One region of the Zhongshania guokunii genome, then DNA from elsewhere that is predicted to be linked to it. Evidence: predicted binding sites of a transcription regulator. Region 1 holds the regulator's gene; each other region holds the start of a gene.
The links. The regulator PhoB, encoded in region 1, activates phosphate uptake and scavenging genes when phosphate is short. The targets are predictions, from matches to a motif close to TGTCATAAANNTGTAACA.
Positions count from the first base shown of each region.

Region 2: the regulator PhoB is predicted to act here: its motif matches at 3,829-3,846, upstream of gspC (type II secretion system protein GspC).
Region 3: the regulator PhoB is predicted to act here: its motif matches at 2,863-2,880, upstream of AB4876_RS06840 (beta-helix domain-containing protein).

Region 1 is NZ_JBFRYA010000021.1:18,480-24,605, forward strand. It holds gene phoR (phosphate regulon sensor histidine kinase PhoR) at 1-1,256, opposite strand, end outside; gene phoB (phosphate regulon transcriptional regulator PhoB) at 1,263-1,970, opposite strand; gene purU (formyltetrahydrofolate deformylase) at 2,056-2,910, opposite strand; gene AB4876_RS17485 (SPFH domain-containing protein) at 2,931-3,779, opposite strand; gene AB4876_RS17490 (NfeD family protein) at 3,826-4,296, opposite strand; gene AB4876_RS17495 (YgiQ family radical SAM protein) at 4,471-6,126, shown strand, end outside.
Region 2 is NZ_JBFRYA010000001.1:340,250-346,375, forward strand. It holds gene AB4876_RS01530 (YeeE/YedE family protein) at 1-274, shown strand, start outside; gene AB4876_RS01535 (DUF6691 family protein) at 271-681, shown strand; gene AB4876_RS01540 (DUF2505 domain-containing protein) at 776-1,252, shown strand; gene AB4876_RS01545 (tRNA dihydrouridine synthase) at 1,276-2,244, opposite strand; gene AB4876_RS01550 (hypothetical protein) at 2,372-3,136, shown strand; gene AB4876_RS01555 (rubredoxin) at 3,296-3,475, shown strand; gene AB4876_RS01560 (DUF3012 domain-containing protein) at 3,568-3,738, shown strand; gene gspC (type II secretion system protein GspC) at 3,911-4,777, shown strand; gene gspD (type II secretion system secretin GspD) at 4,774-6,126, shown strand, end outside.
Region 3 is NZ_JBFRYA010000005.1:12,267-18,392, reverse strand. It holds gene AB4876_RS06850 (LytR/AlgR family response regulator transcription factor) at 1-5, opposite strand, end outside; gene AB4876_RS06845 (sensor histidine kinase) at 2-1,081, opposite strand; gene AB4876_RS06840 (beta-helix domain-containing protein) at 1,174-2,808, opposite strand; gene argH (argininosuccinate lyase) at 3,004-4,404, shown strand; gene AB4876_RS06830 (GIY-YIG nuclease family protein) at 5,397-5,693, opposite strand.

The DNA of each region.
Region 1 (6,126 bases):
AAAACACTGCCGGTATTAGGCACACTACGGATACGCAATTCGGCTCGATGGCGAATAAGAACATGCTTAACAATGGCCAGACCCAGCCCAGTGCCGCCCGTATCAAGGGAGCGGCTTTGATCTACGCGGTAAAACCGCTCTGTTAAACGAGGGATATACTGGGGTTCAATGCCTATTCCGGTGTCTTCAACTTCAAAATAGGCATGGTAGTCATCTTGATACCAGCGCAAAATTATCTTGTCATTTTCACTGGTATAGCGCGCAGCATTGACCGCCAAATTAGAAAAAGCGCTGCGCAATTCATTGGCATTGCCATTTATTGCAATATTATCGTCACATTCAATCACAATATTCCGCGAGCCACTCGCTGCGGTCTCACTCTCTTCGCGAATCATTTCCATTAATGGCCGCAAGCGAATAACACTTTCATCAGCCAATTTTGGCACCGACTCTAAGCGCGACAGCAACATAAGGTCTTGGATTAATAAATTCATCCGCCGCGACTGTTGCAGCATTTGATTTACCGCCCTATCCCAGCGCGGATTTTCGCCACCGTGCTCAGAAAAAGTCTCTAGATAACCGTTAATCACAGTGAGTGGCGTGCGTAACTCATGGGAGACATTGGCAACAAAATCTTTACGCATTTGCTCTAAACGGTGGGTTCGAGTCACATCACGAGCAAACAATAGACGATTGCGCTTGCCAAAAAAACTGACACTAATACTGAGGTTGATCATGCCATTTACGGGGGAATTCATCTCCAGTGGCGCCTGATAGCGCTCTGCCTCAAAGTACCGTAAAAAGGCGGGACTGCGCAGCAGATTAACCAGCTGCCGGCCGGCATCTCCCTCTTGCCTTAGCCCAAGTAAATCGTGGGCGGAAGAGTTGCACCACTCGATATTGCCCTGGGGGTCGAGCATCACCACCGCGTCGGACATTGACGCAAATGAAGAGTGTAAATAATCAATCATTGCCTGCAGGCGATCACTGTCTTGACTAGAGTCTCGCTGCATTTGGTATATCACATCAAAAACTTGGCCCCACATCCCTATTGCCTCCGGCGGCTCTTCGCCGGTGCCGCTGTACAACCAATCCGACAGACGCTGCAATTGCTGCAATACACGGCCACAGATCAATATTGCGAGCACCAGCAGGGGCAATACCCCCAAGTCAAAAACAACGCAGGCCCCGGCCATTGCAAGCAATGGCACACTAAGCCGTAATAATTCTGTCTTCCAGCTGTAATACCGCATCATTTCGCGCTATGCGCAAACACCCGTGGTGGAAAAACGGTAGCCCGTTCCCCGAACTGTTTGAATTAAGAGGCCGCAGTCGCGAAGTTCGGTCTGCAGCGCCTTGCGAAGCCGCCGAATATGCACATCAACTGTGCGTTCTTCGACATAGACATTGGTTCCCCAAACTTGATCTAAAAGCTGGCCGCGACTATACGCCCGCTCTTGGTGGGTCATAAAGAACTTTAGTAATTTAAACTCGGTAGGCCCCATCTCTAATGGCGTGGCGTCAACAAACACCCGGTGACTGCTAGGGTCTAATTTCAGGCCTGCGACCTCGATGCTCTCCTCCTGCTCACGACTTGTCGAGCGCCGCATTATAGCTTTAATTCGCGCCATTAACTCCCGCGATGAAAACGGTTTGGTAATGTAGTCGTCGGCCCCCACATCCAAGCCCTGCACGCGATTGTCTTCATCGTCTTTGGCGGTCAGCATAATAACTAAAAGGTCGCGGGTCAGCTCATCTCTACGCAGGCGACGCAGTAATTCCAAGCCACTGGTAACCGGCATCATCCAATCTAGCAGCACCAAATCAGGTCGCCGATCCACTATAAGGCCATGTGCGTCCTGCGCATTGCTCGCTTCCAGACACTCATAGCCGGCCAACTCCAGTCCTACCCGTATCATTTCACGGATCGCAGCTTCGTCGTCGACGATCAATATGGTGCTTGCAGTCATCCCTTTAACCTTTTTTTGCGATATTTGTAAGCTGCATTAAAACGATTTTTAGTGACAATTTTATGACACTTCCAATTTTCCCAGCTTAATCAAACACTACCGTCTTATTTCCGTGAACCAAAACACGATCTTCGAGATGATTGCGCAGTGCCCGAGCAAGCACCGATTTTTCGACATCTTTACCAAGACGAACCAAATCGTCTTTGCTGTGCCGATGGGAAACCCGAATTACATCTTGCTCGATGATTGGCCCCTCATCGAGACGTTCGGTGACATAGTGACTGGTGGCGCCGATTAATTTAACACCGCGATCGAAGGCTTTCTGATAAGGGTTTGCACCGATAAATGACGGCAAGAAACTGTGATGGATGTTGATCATTCGCCCTGCGTAAGCCTGGCAAAATTCGGGCTGAATAATTTGCATATAGCGCGCTAATACCACGCAGTCTGCTTGGTATTCTTGGGCCAAGGCCATAATTTTAGCGTGGGCGGGTGCTTTGTTTTGCGGATCAATAGCAACGTATTCAAAGGGGATACCGTGCCATTCCACCATGCTACGCAGGTTTTCGTGATTGGATATAACACAGGGAATATCGCAGTCCAATTCACCACTGTGCCAGCGATGCAATATATCGGCAATACAGTGGGAGGCGTGACTGGCCAAAATAACCACCTTACGCTTAACCGCAGAGTCCACCAGCGCCCAGTGCATACCATACTCCTCGGCAATCGGTGCAAATGCCGCACGGCAGGCCTGCGCACTCACTTTCAGTGATTCGGCGCGAATTTCATTACGCATAAAAAACCAATTGCTCTCGGCATCGGCGTGATAATTTGCCTCGGTGAGCCAACCTCCCTGCTCTGCAACAAACTGACTAACGCGGGCTACTATCCCCACGCGATCTGGGCAGCTAATCACTAAACGATAAGTATGATCCATGTAAAACGCTCAATCCTTCATTAGACTTTATTTAATATACCGCGCAAAGCCTGCGGCAAATCTGCAGGTAAAACCACCGTTTTAGCATTGTCTGAAGAGGCCAAACGCAGCAGCGCTTCGGTGTATTTCTCGCCAAGCAAATAAAGCACAGGCAATTCTTCATTGCCCACCGCCTCAGACACTAGCGAAATAGCGGCGCCACTGGCTTTGGCAAGCACTACTTGGGCTTGCGCATCACGACGCGAGGCCTCTAAACGGCCATCAGCTTCCAAAATGGCCGCCTGTTTTTCACCCTCAGCTTTAGTCACCGCAGCGCGCCGCTGGCGCTCTGCCGCCGCTTGCTCTTCCATGGCCGCCTGCATCGTTGGCGAGGGGTTTATGTCCTGAATTTCTACTGTTTTCAGGGTAATCCCCCAATCGGCAATATCCTCAGATATAGCGGCTTTTAGTTTGGCTTTAATTTGGTCCCGCGACGACAGCGCCGAGTCCAGCGCCATCTCGCCAACAATAGAACGCAGCGCAGTTTGGACTAGGTTTTGAATTGCAAAAGTGTAGTTTTCAACGCCGTAAACCGCTTTTTCTGGTGCCACAATATTAATATAGGCGACCGCATTGGCAATAATCACCGCATTATCTTCGGTAATGACTTCTTGCGAGGGAATATCCAGCACAATGTCTTTGGTGGTCAACTTATAAGCCACCGAATCGATATACGGAATAATAAAATTTAAACCAGGATTTAAAGTAACGTGATACTTACCTAGGCGCTGAACGATATGTTTATAACCCTGCGGGACAGTTTTCACCCCTTTTAACAGGGTGATAACCACCAATATTGCCAATGCAATTACTACTGCCAAGCCATCCATCGCACACTTCCTTATCTTTGAATTTAAATACTTGCCATATGCCTACTTAGGCGCCACCGTGCGGACCGCGCACAATCAGTGTATTGCCTGAAATATCTTCCACACACACGCGATCGCCTACCGAAATTGGCTCCCGGCAAATAAACTGCCACTCGTCACTGCCCAACACCGGTATCGAAAAACGCATAGTACCGTGCTCCACCTCCGGCCCAATACGAATTACCATGCCCTCTTGCCCAATCACCTGCTCCCGCGACATACCAGAAAGCGTGCGGTTTTTCATTTTAGGATGAATAAACTTAAACCACAGCAGTAAATCCGCCACGGATAACGTCAACCAAAACAACAGCTGAACGACTAAACTCATTTCAACTACCGCAAGCACTAATCCGACGGCAATGGCACTGGCACCAAACCAAATCATCACAAAAACAGGGACAAACATCTCACTGGCTACCAGCAGTAGGCCAAAAACCATCCAATGCCAGTACGCTATATTTGAATTCAACCACTCCATTTCCGGGCCCTTTTCTTAATCGCTTGTGTGACAGGCACTTATTTACCCCTGATTTCTCTAAATATTCAAGCACTTAGTAAGGCTATTTATATTTTGCATGGCTGCGTCATCGGCCAGCAAGTAAGACCAATATCAAGTATAATGCCCCTTTATTCGGAATACTGCGTTACCGCCATGTCTTCAGCTATGCAAACACCAAAACTCATCTTCAGCCACCGCCCCTACTGGGCCGAATGTTTCGGCACCGCCTCCTACCTGCCCACCTCGCGGCAAGAGATGGATGCGCTAGGCTGGGATAGCTGTGACATCATCATTGTGACCGGCGACGCCTATGTCGATCACCCCAGCTTTGGCATGGCGGTTATCGGCCGAGTATTAGAAGCACAGGGCTTTCGGGTAGGCATTATTGCACAACCCGACTGGCAATCTGCCGAGCCGTTTAAGGCCTTAGGTAAACCGAACCTATTCTTCGGCGTGGCCTCCGGCAACATGGATTCCATGATAAACCGCTACACTGCTGACCGCCGCCTGCGCCACGACGACGCCTACTCGCCAGACAACGAAGGCGGCAAACGCCCAGACCGCGCAGTGATAGTATATTCTCAGCGCTGCCGCGAAGCCTATAAAGACTGCCCTATTGTAATAGGCTCAATTGAAGCCAGTTTGCGCCGCATCGCCCATTACGACTACTGGAGCGACAAGGTCCGCCGCTCCGTATTACTCGACTCTCGAGCCGACATTTTGCTCTATGGCAATGCCGAACGCGCTATCATTGACGTTGCGCACCGCTTGGGCCGCGGCGACAGCATCGACAGCATCCGCGACCTGCGCGGCACCGCCTATGTCACGCGCGAAGTACCCGACGGCTGGACCGTTATTGACTCGGCCAGCGTTGATCAATTAGGCAAAGTTGACCCCATTACCAGCCCTTATATTGACACCAGCGCCACCGAGAGCTGCAAGAAAAACGAAGAAGCCCCTGAAGCCAGCGCGCCGATTGACGCCGTGCAAACCGTCAGAATCGTCGACCCGCTGCAAGCGCGTAAAGCCGGCACCGACGCCGCCAAAACCGTTATTCGCCTGCCAGCCTACGAAGTCGTTAAAGTAGACCCCGTCAATTACGCTCACGCTGCGCGCGTATTGCACTTAGAAACCAATCCCGGCAATGCTCGAGCCCTTATTCAGCGTCACGGCGACCAAGAAGTGTGGCTTAATCCGCCGCCAATTCCGCTCAGCACAGAAGAGCTAGACTGGGTTTTTGAACTGCCCTACCAGCGCAAGCCGCATCCTATTTACGGCACCGCAAAAATCCCAGCCTACGAGATGATTCGCTTTTCGGTAAACATCATGCGCGGCTGCTTTGGCGGCTGTAGTTTTTGCTCAATCACCGAGCATGAGGGGCGTATTATTCAAAGCCGCTCCCATGAATCGATTGTTAAAGAAGTTGAAAAAATCCGCGACAAAACCCCAGAGTTCACGGGAGTTATATCTGATTTAGGCGGCCCAACTGCCAATATGTGGCGGCTGAATTGCAAGAGCACAGAAATTGAAAGTCGCTGCCGTCGCCTATCCTGCGTGTACCCCAGCATTTGCAAAAGTCTTAACACCGATCAGACGCCATTGATTGATTTATACCGTGATGTGCGAGAGTTAAAAGGCGTTAAAAAGGTATTGATCGCGTCGGGACTGCGCTACGACTTAGCCATTGAAACGCCAGAATATGTGAAAGAGCTAGTAACTCACCACGTAGGTGGCTACTTAAAAATTGCCCCCGAACACTCTGAAGACGGCCCTCTGTCGAAGATGATGAAACCGGGCATGGGCAGCTAT
Region 2 (6,126 bases), on a different contig from region 1:
TTTTTTGGCTGGTTTGTTCTTTGGCGCAATTGTCGCGGCGTATTTTAGCGGGGCGCTGGTTGGCGTGCAGAGTGTGGCTTCCATGCCCGTGTTGGTTGCTGCGGGCTTGTTAGTCGGGCTTGGTACGCGGATGGGCGGTGGCTGTACCTCCGGTCATGGGGTGTGCGGTATTTCTCGGTTTTCGCTGCGCTCTGTGGTTGCGACCATGGTGTTTATGGCTAGTGGTGGGGTAACCGTATTCGTGATTCGCCATTTGTTAGGAGAGGGCGTATGAGTCGCTTAATTGTATTGTTAGCCGGTGCTTTGTTTGGAGCTGGAATTACTATTTCGGGAATGGCTAATCCCGCTAAGGTGCAGAATTTCTTAGATATTAGTGGTAACTGGGATCCGAGCTTAGCTTTGGTTATGGGTGCAGCTTTGATGATTGCAACACCAGGGTTTTTCTTTGTACTTAAGCGGCAACGACCGCGCTTTGCAGAGGTTTTTGCTCTGCCAACGAAAAAAGATGTGGATGCCAAACTTGTGCTGGGAGCTGTTATGTTTGGGGCGGGCTGGGGTTTGAGTGGTCTGTGTCCTGCGCCTGCGCTGGTGGCGTTGCTTACTGGAGCCATGCCATTCCTTGTTTTTTTGCTGGCAATGTTCGGCGGTATGCTCGTGCATCGTTTTGTATTTGAAAGGTAAATTCAATAATAGTCGCCATATCGCCATTGGGGTAAGCTAGCTCTTGAAGTAAATCAGTTAAATAATAAAATTGATAAATACATGAGGGTGCGATATGGCGGTGAAATGTCAGTTTGATTGTGGAGTAGACGAAGTTTGGGCCTTGTTGTGCGACCCCGACTTTCGGGTGGAGCGGTGTATAGCGCTTGGCGAATTGAGTGCCGACTGTGATGTTGAGGTGGGCGAGGACCAAGTGATTGTTCGCATGCACCGCGAAGTAGTGCGTGAACTGCCATCGGTACTTGCTAAGATTTTTAATTCAAAGCAATCGCTAGACTTTGTTGAAACTTGGCAGCGGCAGCCTAATGGTTGGGCTGGTAGTTTGTCTATTATTATAAAAGGGCAGCCGGCCGAGTTAAAAGCCACGTGCTCGCTATTGGCTACCGCAACAGGCTGTGAGCATATCGTTGATCACCGTTGCAAGGCGAAAATTCCGCTGGTGGGTGGTAAAGTTGAGAAATTTGTTGTGGCGCAAACTGACGCTGGTGCGCTTGACGAGTTTAACTACTTAAAAAATAAACTGGCTGGCTAGTCATTTACTTGCTTTAAGCTAGTCTACGCAGCCATTGCTAAATGGCTGCGGTGTTCACTGATCGCGGCGCTGAGGTCAGCGGGTGTGTTAAGCCGTTTGATTCGCTCGAATAGTTGCTGTGCTTCTGGGTATTCACGGCGCAAATAACCTAGCCATTGCTTAATTGGCCCGCCAACATGGCGCGGCGCGCAATTCATTAAGCTGTCTTCGAACAGCGCTTCTACTAAATTCATTATTGCGCGCCAGTCGTGCCGTTGATAATCTTCGCCGCGTAATTGCGATTTAATTTCTAGCGCGAGGTCTGGGCGTGCGAGCAATCCGCGGCCTAGCATAACATGCTCGCAGCGACTCTGATCTTTGCAGCGGGAGTAGTCTTCGGGGCTCCATACCTCGCCGTTGGCAATAATAGGAATTGTAGTAAGCTCATGCACTTGGGCTAATAACTGCCAGTGTGCTGGCGGTTTGTAGCCGTCTTCCTTGGTGCGGGCGTGAATGGTTAGCGCGTTGGCGCCAGCTTCGCTAATGGCGGAGACAATCTCATGCAAACGACTGGAGTCCTTAAAGCCTAAGCGTATTTTTGCGGTAACTGGGATGTTGTCAGGCACTGCCCCGCGCATGGATTTTATTATTTGATACAAAAGTTCTGGTTCGTCGAGTAATACCGAGCCGCCGCGGTGGCGGTTAACGCATTTAGCTGGGCAGCCGAAATTGGTGTCGATGCCTGGTGCGCCAAGACTGGCTGCCCGTGCAGCATTTTCTGCCATTGGCCCAGGTTCGCCGCCAAGTAATTGAATGTAAACAGGTACCCCGCTGGGGGTTAGCCCGCCGTGGTCAAGTTCAGGGCAGAGACGATGGAATACTCTGGGTGGCAGCAGTTGGTCGCTGACCCGAACAAATTCTGTAATGCAGCGGTCTATACCTCCGACGGCGGTGATTAGGGCGCGCATACGAGCGTTGACAACGCCTTCCATCGGCGCGAGATGTAATTCCATAGCAGGGTTCATTGCCCAAAAGCGCTATTGTATATCAGTGGTCGCTGTGGAGAAAAATATCTAGATAGTGACTTGTTGCGTAAAGGCTGGTGTTGTTTAGTGCAGTGCTAAGTGAATAGGGGGTGGTGTGTTGTTAAAAGGGCTGCAAGCATTGGGCTTTGGGGTATTTACAGGGCTTGTGTTAGCGATGCTAGCTTGGCTGTCTCCGGTTCGAAATGCCGCAAGTGAAGAAGCGTTAATTTTCAATGCTGATAATGCCGACCTGTTTGGTGAGGATCCGTATTTTGAAAGCACCCTGCAATTACAAAAGCTTAGCGCCGATCAGCAGGGTCGCTTTGCGCTAATGTGGATCGACGGCAAGCGACAGAGTGTGCGTAACACCGATGTGTTGCTGCCGCCCTGCGTAAGCTTGAGAGAACTGTTTGATGATTCGGTGTTGATCGATAACTGCGGCAGTTATGCGCTGCTGAGTGTGGCTGGGGTGCCAGCTGATAACAATAAGCTTAGTGTGCGGCCTGTTGTTGGCGCCGAATTTGCTCCGGACTTACCCGTCATTATTGATTTGCGGCAAAATAAGGCGGTAATGGCTTTACTCGCCGATTATCATCAGCGGTTATATAAGCGACCGCTGTCGCTGCGCGGGCGGGTAAAGCTAAATGTCCAGGTCGAGGCCACTGGCGGGCGACGCTACTATCTTGCGCCTGGCGACGATAAGGCCTTGTTTGAGTTGTTGGCTTTACAGTCTGGTGATCGCGTAAAAGCGGTAAATGGGATTGCATTGTCTGCTAAAGAAGCGTTAACCGATATTTATTCGGACTTGTCTGAGCGCAGCCAAGTGGCGTTAACCTTGGAGCGAGAAGGGCGGGATCGAGTGCTATTATTGCGTTTTTGAAAAAAAGCGCTCGGCTTGCATTAAAATAAGTTTCTTATATTAGCTGATGCTAATAATTTGCTTGTTATTTCGATAGTATACGCCTCGGTTTGGCTGCTCGGCGTTAAATTGAGCGGTCTGATGAGAGTGATGAGCGGGCGCTAAGGTCATTTTAAGGAGATGTGTGTGAGCGAATTTAAACAGTGGGAATGCGTTATCTGTGGTTTTGTTTATAACGAAGCCGAGGGCTGGCCTGATGACGGTATTCCCGCAGGCACCGCGTGGGCTGATGTGCCCGAAGACTGGGAATGCCCCGACTGCGGTATCGGTAAAATAGATTTTGAGATGGTCCAAGTCTAAGCGGTTTTTTAGGCTAAATGGATGGTGGGCCGTGCTTGCGGGTGTCGGCCTCTGTTACACTCAGTAAATATATGTGTTGCTAGGGATTTGCCATGAAGAAAACAATAACATTGCTTGGTTTGTTGGTGTCGGTGACCTTGATGACCGCTTGCGCGCCAGAGATCGGTAGTGACGCTTGGTGTGCAGGCATGGAAAACAAACCGAAGGGCGACTGGACCGGAAATGAAGCCGCTGATTATGCAAAGCACTGCGTATTTAAATAGCACCAGCCCTAGGGGCTAAGTATTTTATGTAGCACAGCGGAATTGTGCTGTTGTGCAGGGTTTTGGCCTCTAATTATTACTAAGGATGATTGTAAGAAAAATGTCATATAATTCGGCTAGTATTCGGCGCTTCGTGACCTTGATGGGGAAAGTCTGAGACGTGGATCAGTCTGTGACATTAATAAAGCTGTTTTCCCCTCGGTTGGCCAAATGGTTGACGGTCTCATTGGCTGCTGTGCTTTTGGCCACTCTGGCGGGACTGTGCTGGCAATTGGTGGGTATGTTTCGCGAGATTCGATTGCCCATTGCCGGCGAGGTAGATGCGCCGAGCAGCAATACTTCTGCCCAGCAATACAATGTTCAGAGCCTGTTGGCGGTGCCCTTGTTTGGTCTTAGGCCGAGCACGCCAGTTGCAGGGGCTGAAATTCAAAAAGATATTCGCCGCAGCGCCTTAAAAATCACGGTAATTGGTTTAGTTGCTGGTAATGATGAGCGCGGCGTGGCGGTTTTGCGTCACGGCAGCAAAACCAAGGCCTATGGCATTGGCGAGAAAATCGACGTGCCGGGTACCGTTACACTTCTGGCGGTATTAGCTGACCACATTATTATTGAAAACAACCGTAAACAGGAAAAAATAGAGCTGGATCAAAAGGCCGCCGCGGCGGGTTTGCGAACAGCCGGGGCACCGCGCGCGAGCTATGCTGAGAACGTCGATTTGACTACGCCTGGTATCCGCGAATTGGTTGGCGACCCTCGCGATACCGTGCAAAATAGTCCTTTGCAGTTAGTTCGGTTTTTCTCCGTTAATCCGGTAATGGACGGCGGTAAGGTGACGGGTTATGCAGTAAAACCGGGTAGGGATGGACGTTTGTTTTCGCAGCTGTCCCTTGAACCCGGCGATGTGGTGTTATCGGTTAATGGTCAATCGTTATCCGATATGTCGCCACCAGAATTAATGAAAATGATGGAAAACACCAGTTCCTACGAGCTGCTGATAAAACGCGCAGATACCATACTCACCAAAAGATTTGATTTATGAAATCCTTGTTCTTGAAAATCAGCATAATATTTAGCCTATTCATTGTTTTGTCTGGCACGGCCATGGCCGAGCGCTTTGAACTGGATATGCAAAATGTCGATATTGGCGAGTTTATCGATACCGTGGCCAAGTTAACGGGCAAAACAATCGTTGTGGACAGCAGGGTGAAAGGTAAAATCACTGTGCAGAGTCACCGCAAACTCGATGCCGAAGAACTGTATCAAATATTTCTTTTACAGTTGGGCGTCGAAGGTTATTCGGCGATCGAGGTTGGCGACGGAATTCTCAAGGTAATTCCCAACCAAGCTGCAAAAATAGAAGGTATTGAAGTGCAGCTCGGCCGTGGCAATACCGGTCGTAGTGAATCCATCATTACGCGAATTGCCCAGCTACAAAATGCCGATGCCGACGAGTTAGTGAAGTCACTGCGGCCGCTGGTCGACAATAAGGTCGGTGTTATTACTAGCTACGCCGACTCCAATATTATTCTTATTACCGATCGTGAATCCAATGTGCGGCGCTTGATGTCGATTATTAATGCCATCAACTCAGTCGATTCACAGCTGATGGAAACTGTGGTTTTAAAGAATTCCTCTGCTGAAGAAGTCGAGCGTGTTCTTAGCAAGGTACTGTCCCAACAGACCCGCAAACGTGGTGCATCTAAGCCGGTGGTGGCAGCAGATTCGCGTACTAATACCTTAATTCTATTTGGTGACGACGAGGCGCGCAGCTATTTGCGACGCTTGGTAGCTGATCTCGATAGTGAGGTGAGTACCCAGTCTAATATTCGCGTGCAATACCTCAAATATGCAAAAGCAGTTGATTTGGCGCCTGTACTAAAAAGTATTAGCGATACTATCGTAAAAGGCGATGAGGCCGCAGGCCGTCCCGCCGCAGGTGGCGCTTCCTCGTCATTGATAAATATTGAGGCCCACGAGCAAACGAATTCTATTGTGATGTCAGGCAGCCCCCATATCATTACTGATTTGCTATCGGTAATTCGCGATCTTGATATTCGCCGCGCCCAAGTGTTGGTGGAGGCAATTATTATCGAAGTGTCAGATAATCGCGCCAAAGAGCTGGGTGTGCAGTGGTTATTTAAGGGCAGCAATGGCAGTAATCAGCCGGCCGGTGGCATTAATTTTGGCGGTGGCGCTTCGGGTAGCAGCAGCACTCCGGGAATTATTAGCTTGCTTGCTGGTGAAGAAGCGGCCGCTGCCGCTGCCAGTGGCGTGCGTGGCGCAGCGATTGGTTTGGGTAAACTGCGAGATGGTGCATTTAGCTTTGCTACTTTGTTAACCGCTTTGGCGAGTGATTCAGAATCAAATATTTTGTCTACACCTAGCTTA
Region 3 (6,126 bases), on a different contig from region 1:
CTCACCGCGCGTTCGCCCTGCGCTCATAAGCCAAGGGGAAAGAAGCATGGGCGCGATAGTGACCGTCTTGACGGCTGGCGCCAAAGCCCGCGCGGTCGCCAAACAGGGTTTGCAGACGCAGCCGAATATTCTCATTGGCCATGCCGTTACCCGCTGGCGCAGCCGCGCCACTGGGTAGCGGATTACTAATCGCAATTTCGACCATATCGCCCTTGAGACGCGCTTCGACCACCACCGTGCCACCATCGGGCAATTGTTGGATGCCGTGCAAAATGGCGTTCTCTAATAGCGGCTGTAACAGCAGAGAGGGCACCAAGACTTTGTCGCCCAGCTCCGCCTGCTGCCAATCTACTTTTAAACGATCGCCAAGCCGCGCGTTTTCAATGCGCAAATAGCGCTCACACAAATCCCGCTCTTCCACCCAGGGCACCATGCTCATACCGCCCTGCAGGTTGGCGCGAAACAGCGCGGCGAGGTCTTCCACCGCCTGCTCGGCTTTTACCGGCTCAATGCTAATTAAACTGCTGATGCTATTAAGGGTGTTAAACAAAAAATGCGGGCGAATACGCGAGTGCAGCGCGTCGAGGCGGGCGTGCAAAATACTTTGCTCGCGCAGCCGAAATTGCAGGCTTAAATAAGCGTAGCGCATGCCCACGCCCAAGATCAGGCTCGCCACCGTGAGGGTGTCGGCAATATGCCAAAAATCAATATTCCAAGCCTCGCCCTGAATCACGCCGCTAGCCAACCACTGCGACGCCACGGTAACCACGGCAACCCACAACAGGCCAATCACAAAACTGATGCCCGCGGTGTAGGCGGTGCTCACCCGTTCAAACAGAGGTTTGCACCAGGTTAAGATCGTTGCCGCGCCCAGCAAACACCAAATAATGTACATGCCCGACATGCCCAGCAGATACCAATCAAAGTTTTGTAAACCCGATTTTAAGATGGTCAGCGACAGCGACAACAACACCGCCAACAAAACGATCAGCAGCAGTGATTGGGGGCTAAGAAGATCGCCAACAAATGAAATTCGGCGAATGCGGTAATCCAGTGGTTTATCAGTTTCGCGACGTTGCACAATGCCTGCCTATATCAAAGTTTACCAAGGTAGACATTGAGCATAGCAGGCAATCGGCGAGTCGCATATTCAAAAAAAGAGTGGTTATACAATCAGTTAACTGGGTAGCTCGTCCAGCCGTCGGTCCACATCGCCGCCACCCCCGGCCGAAATGCGCCGCAGTAGTTCGCCGCTTCATCCCAAAACTCGCCCTGGGGAACCGCCTGGGCCTTGTTTCTGGCCGGTGAGCTGGCGGCAAGGCGATAATCGTGATCGGCCTCACTTTGCAGGCGCTGCACAAATTGCGGGCTATTACCCAGCTCTGCCGTTTTAGCAAAGTACGCGGCCTCGTCAAAACCGCCGTCGTCGTTTTGCTCGCCGGCTTCATCGGCAAAGTATGCGCGGCCGCCGCTGCCAATATCGCTAATCAACAGACCGCCAAAACTCAGCAAACCCTGATCGATACGCGCCACCGTGCTGGGGTCTTTAATGTCGATGGCCTCGCCAGAAAAACCGTCAATCACCATATTATAAAAGTGACCGCCCGTACCGCGGCGCAGGGTCATGGCGCGCTGATGGCGCTCGCTGCTCTGCATACTTTGCAAGGTAACATTGTAAAACGTGGGCTCCGACACTGGCCCTGCATTGTGGTTAAACTCATCGTTATCGGCCTCAAAGGCGTTATCGCCAATACTGGGGTATTGCTGAACCTGTAAAAACTGCACCCGGCCGCTCCAGCCCATATCCCAGTCTAGGGAGTCGTCAGCCGCGCCGGTAATCAAGATATGACGCAGATCAACACTGCCACCAAAAATCTCGATGCCGTCGTCTAAGGCGCGGTGTACCTGCACATTGCGAACTATCGTTTTGCTGCCGCAGCCGCCCAAGGTCAGGCCATTTAATTCGTTATTGGCGTATACCTCGTAGCCGGCAAACTCGATGCGGGCGTATTCGAGTACCCCGCAATTATCACTGGCATCAACACCACCAAACATGCCCCGAGTATCACCGGCTGTTAAACCTTCAATCTGGGCGTCGGCGGTATTTACCGGCGCGTTGCCCAACAGCACCAAGCCACCCCAGTCGCCGGCCTTGCGCTTGCCCGCTGCCACGGCGCTGGTAAAGACAATCGGTTGGCTCGCCGTGCCCCGCGCCTGAATCGTAGCATCGCGGGTTATCAATAAAGCACTGCCCTCACGGCCTTGCACCACGGTGCCGGCTTCAATAATCAGCCGCGCACCGGCCTCGGCATACACAATACCGTCGAGCACCCAGGTCTTGTCGCTGGTCCACAGCTGATCGCCATGCAGCGAGCCACTCACCAATTTTGTACTGCTATACAAGCCTTTTACGTCATCGCTAAACAAGGCCGCGCCTATTAAGCCGCCCAATAACAATACCCCAATGCCCAACAGAGATTTGCGCATAGGCTTGCTTTCGGCCTTGGCCGCCTGTTTATAACCCACGGTCTCGGCAATATCGGGGTTCACCCCTAGGGCGCGGTCGTGGCGGCCTTGAGTTAGTGCAGAGTGAACATTAATACTGCGCAGGCCGACGCCCAATTCGCGAATTTCAGCGTTGCTGCTCACCGCCGCCTGCTCTATCAACTCTTTGCGGTAGTCGGGATCATTTAACAAGGTATTAAAATGGATGTAACGCACGCCCTTATCGCCCTGCTTGTCGTAGCTCAGCTTTAGCTGCCACAGCATTTCTACTAATTTTGCGCGGGGGGAACTGACGTCGGTCATTGCTCTTCCTTGGGTGAGGGCTCTATTTTAAGGAAAAACAGTATGGCCACGAGGTATGACAATTTTATTACGCATCGCTGCGCAGGCGAGCAGACGCAAAACTGCTATAATGGCGCCTTTTAGGCGTCTGAGGGCCACCTGCACCAGTCAGCGGGAGCAAGCCCTACAGCCAAGCAATACAGGAACAACAGCGCAATGAGTGACAAAGATCCGAGCATTAAACCCTGGGGCGGCCGCTTTACCGAGCCAACTGACCAGTTCGTAGAGCGTTTTACGGCCTCAGTCAGCTTTGATCAGCGCCTTTACCACCACGACATTAACGGCTCGCTAGCCCACGCCGCCATGCTCGCCAAAGTCGGCGTACTCACCACCGACGAACTCAGCAAAATTCAAGAAGGCTTAGAAGAGATTCGCGCCGAAATCCTCAGCGGTCGCTTCGAGTGGTCAGTAAGTCTTGAAGACGTGCACATGAATATTGAAGCGCGGCTCACCGACAAAATCGGTATTACCGGCAAAAAATTGCACACCGGCCGCTCGCGCAACGACCAAGTTGCCACCGATATTCGCCTGTATTTGCGCGACGAATTAGCCTTAATCGTTATCGAATTAAGCCGCCTCCAGCAGGGTTTAATCACCCTAGCGACCCGCGAAGCCCACACTATTATGCCCGGTTTCACCCACCTGCAAACCGCCCAGCCCGTTACCTTTGGCCACCACATGCTGGCTTGGAATGAAATGCTAGAGCGCGACTACAGCCGCTTCCAAGACTGCGCAGCGCGCCTCAACCAATGCCCACTGGGCGCCGCAGCACTGGCCGGCACCACCTACCCCATCGACCGCCACTACAGCGCCGAGTTGCTGGGTTTTGACCGCCCCACCGAAAACTCACTAGACTCAGTAAGCGACCGCGACTTTGCCATCGAATTCGCCGCCGCCGCCAGCCTGCTAATGACCCATATGTCGCGCTTCAGCGAAGAACTCGTGCTATGGACCTCGGCGCAATTCAAATTTATCGAACTGCCCGACCGTTTCTGCACCGGCTCTTCAATAATGCCCCAGAAGAAAAACCCCGACGTGCCAGAACTTATTCGCGGCAAAGTCGGCCGCGTGAATGGCCATCTAGTGAGCTTATTAACCCTAATGAAGTCGCAACCGCTGGCCTATAACAAAGACAACCAAGAAGACAAAGAACCGCTGTTCGACATCATCGACACCGTAAAAGACTGCCTAAAAGCCTACGCAGATATGGTGCCTGCCATTACCGTCAACGCCGACGTAACCCGCGAAGCAGCCATGCGCGGCTTCTCCACCGCCACCGACCTTGCCGACTACCTAGTGCGCAAAGGCCTACCCTTCCGCGACGCCCACGAAGTGGTTGGTAAATCCGTTGCCTACGGCATCGCCGAAAACAAAGACCTCTCAGAAATGAGCCTTGCAGAATTGCAGACCTTTAGCACCGATATTGAACAAGACGTGTTTGATGTACTGACCTTAGAAGGCTCCGTGAACGCCAGAGACCACATCGGCGGCACTGCGCCCAAGCAAGTACTGGCTGCCGCAGAAAGAGCCTTGGCGCGACTGAATTTGAGAAGCTAAAGCCACCTCATTTCCGTCATGCCGGACTTCTTATAACCGTCATGGCGGACTTATTAACACCGTCATACCGGCCCCCGAGCCGGTATCTCACCGGGCGGCACCCAATACACCTCGCAACACCAGATTCTGAATCAAGTTCAGAATGACAAAAGGCGGCGCGTCATATCCGCCTTGTTAAAATCGCCATACCGGACTCTTTATAATCGTCATATCGGACTTATAAACACCGTCATACCGGACTTGATCCGGTATCTCACCGGGCGGCACCCAATACACTTCGCAACACCAGATTCTGAATCAAGTTCAGAATGACAAAAGGCGGTGCGTCATATCCGCCTTGTTCAAATCGTCATACCAGACTTATTAACACCGTCATACCGGACTTGATCCGGTATCTCACTGGGCGGCACCCAATGCACCTCGCAACACCAGATTCTGAATCAAGTTCAGAATGACAGAAGACGGCGCGTCATACCCGCCTTGTTAACCTCGTATCGGACTATTTATAATCGTCGTACCGGCCCCCGAGCCGGTATCTCACCGGGCGGCACCCAATTCACTTCGCCGCACCAGATTCTGAATCAAGTTCAGAATGACAAAAGGCGGTGCGTCATACCCGCCATGTTAAAATCGTCATGCCGGACTCTATAACACCGTCATACCGGACTTGATCCGGTATCTCACCGGGCGGCACCCAATACACCTCGCCGCACCAGATTCTGAATCAAGTTCAGAATGACAAAAGCCGGCGCGTCATACCCGCCTTGTTAAAATCGTCATACCAGACTTATTAACACCGTCATACCGGCCCCCGAGCCGGTATCTCACTGGGCGGCACCCAATACACCTCGCAACACCAGATTCTGAATCAAGTTCAGAATGACAAAAGGCGGTGCGTCATACCGGCTTTGTTAACATCGTCATGCCGGACTCTATAACACCGTCATACCGGACTTGATCCGGTATCTCCCCCCAACCGCAGAGCACCCAAACTAAGCCAGCATCCCCGCATACAAATCCACCCACCCCGGATTTGCCGCTTCAATCAGCTCAATTTTCCACTTCCGCCGCCATCGTTTTAACTGCTTCTCGCGACTTATCGCGGCATACATATCATCAAACTGCTCAAAATAGACCAATAAATCAACGCCGTATTTTTTACTAAAACCAGCCACGACATGCCCTTTATGCTGCGCAACACGTACTAGGAGATCACTCGTCACCCCAATATACAAAACACCACGTGGCTTATTTGCCAGAATATAAACAGCAGGAGATTTCACACTCATCCATCCTTGGAATATTAGTGAATTAATATTGCCCTCATATCGGGCTACAAAGCACTTCATTCCGACCTACAAAGTACGTCGTACCCGGCTCTTTATAATCGTCATATCGGACTTATAAACACCGTCATACCGGCCTCCGAGCCGGTATCTCACCGAGCGGCACCCAATTCACTTCGCAGCACCAGATTCTGAATCAAGTTCAGAATGACAAAAGGCGGTGCGTCATACCCGCCTTGTTAAATTCGTCATACCGGACTTATTAACACCGTCATACCGGACTTGATCCGGTATCTCATCCCGCCGGCAGAGCCTCAAAAAGTACGCCACACCTCACCAGCATCTCACTGAGCTCCACCCAAAAACTACGAAACACCAGATTCTGAATCAAGTTTAGAATGACAAAAGGCGGTGCGTCATATCGGACTTATTAACA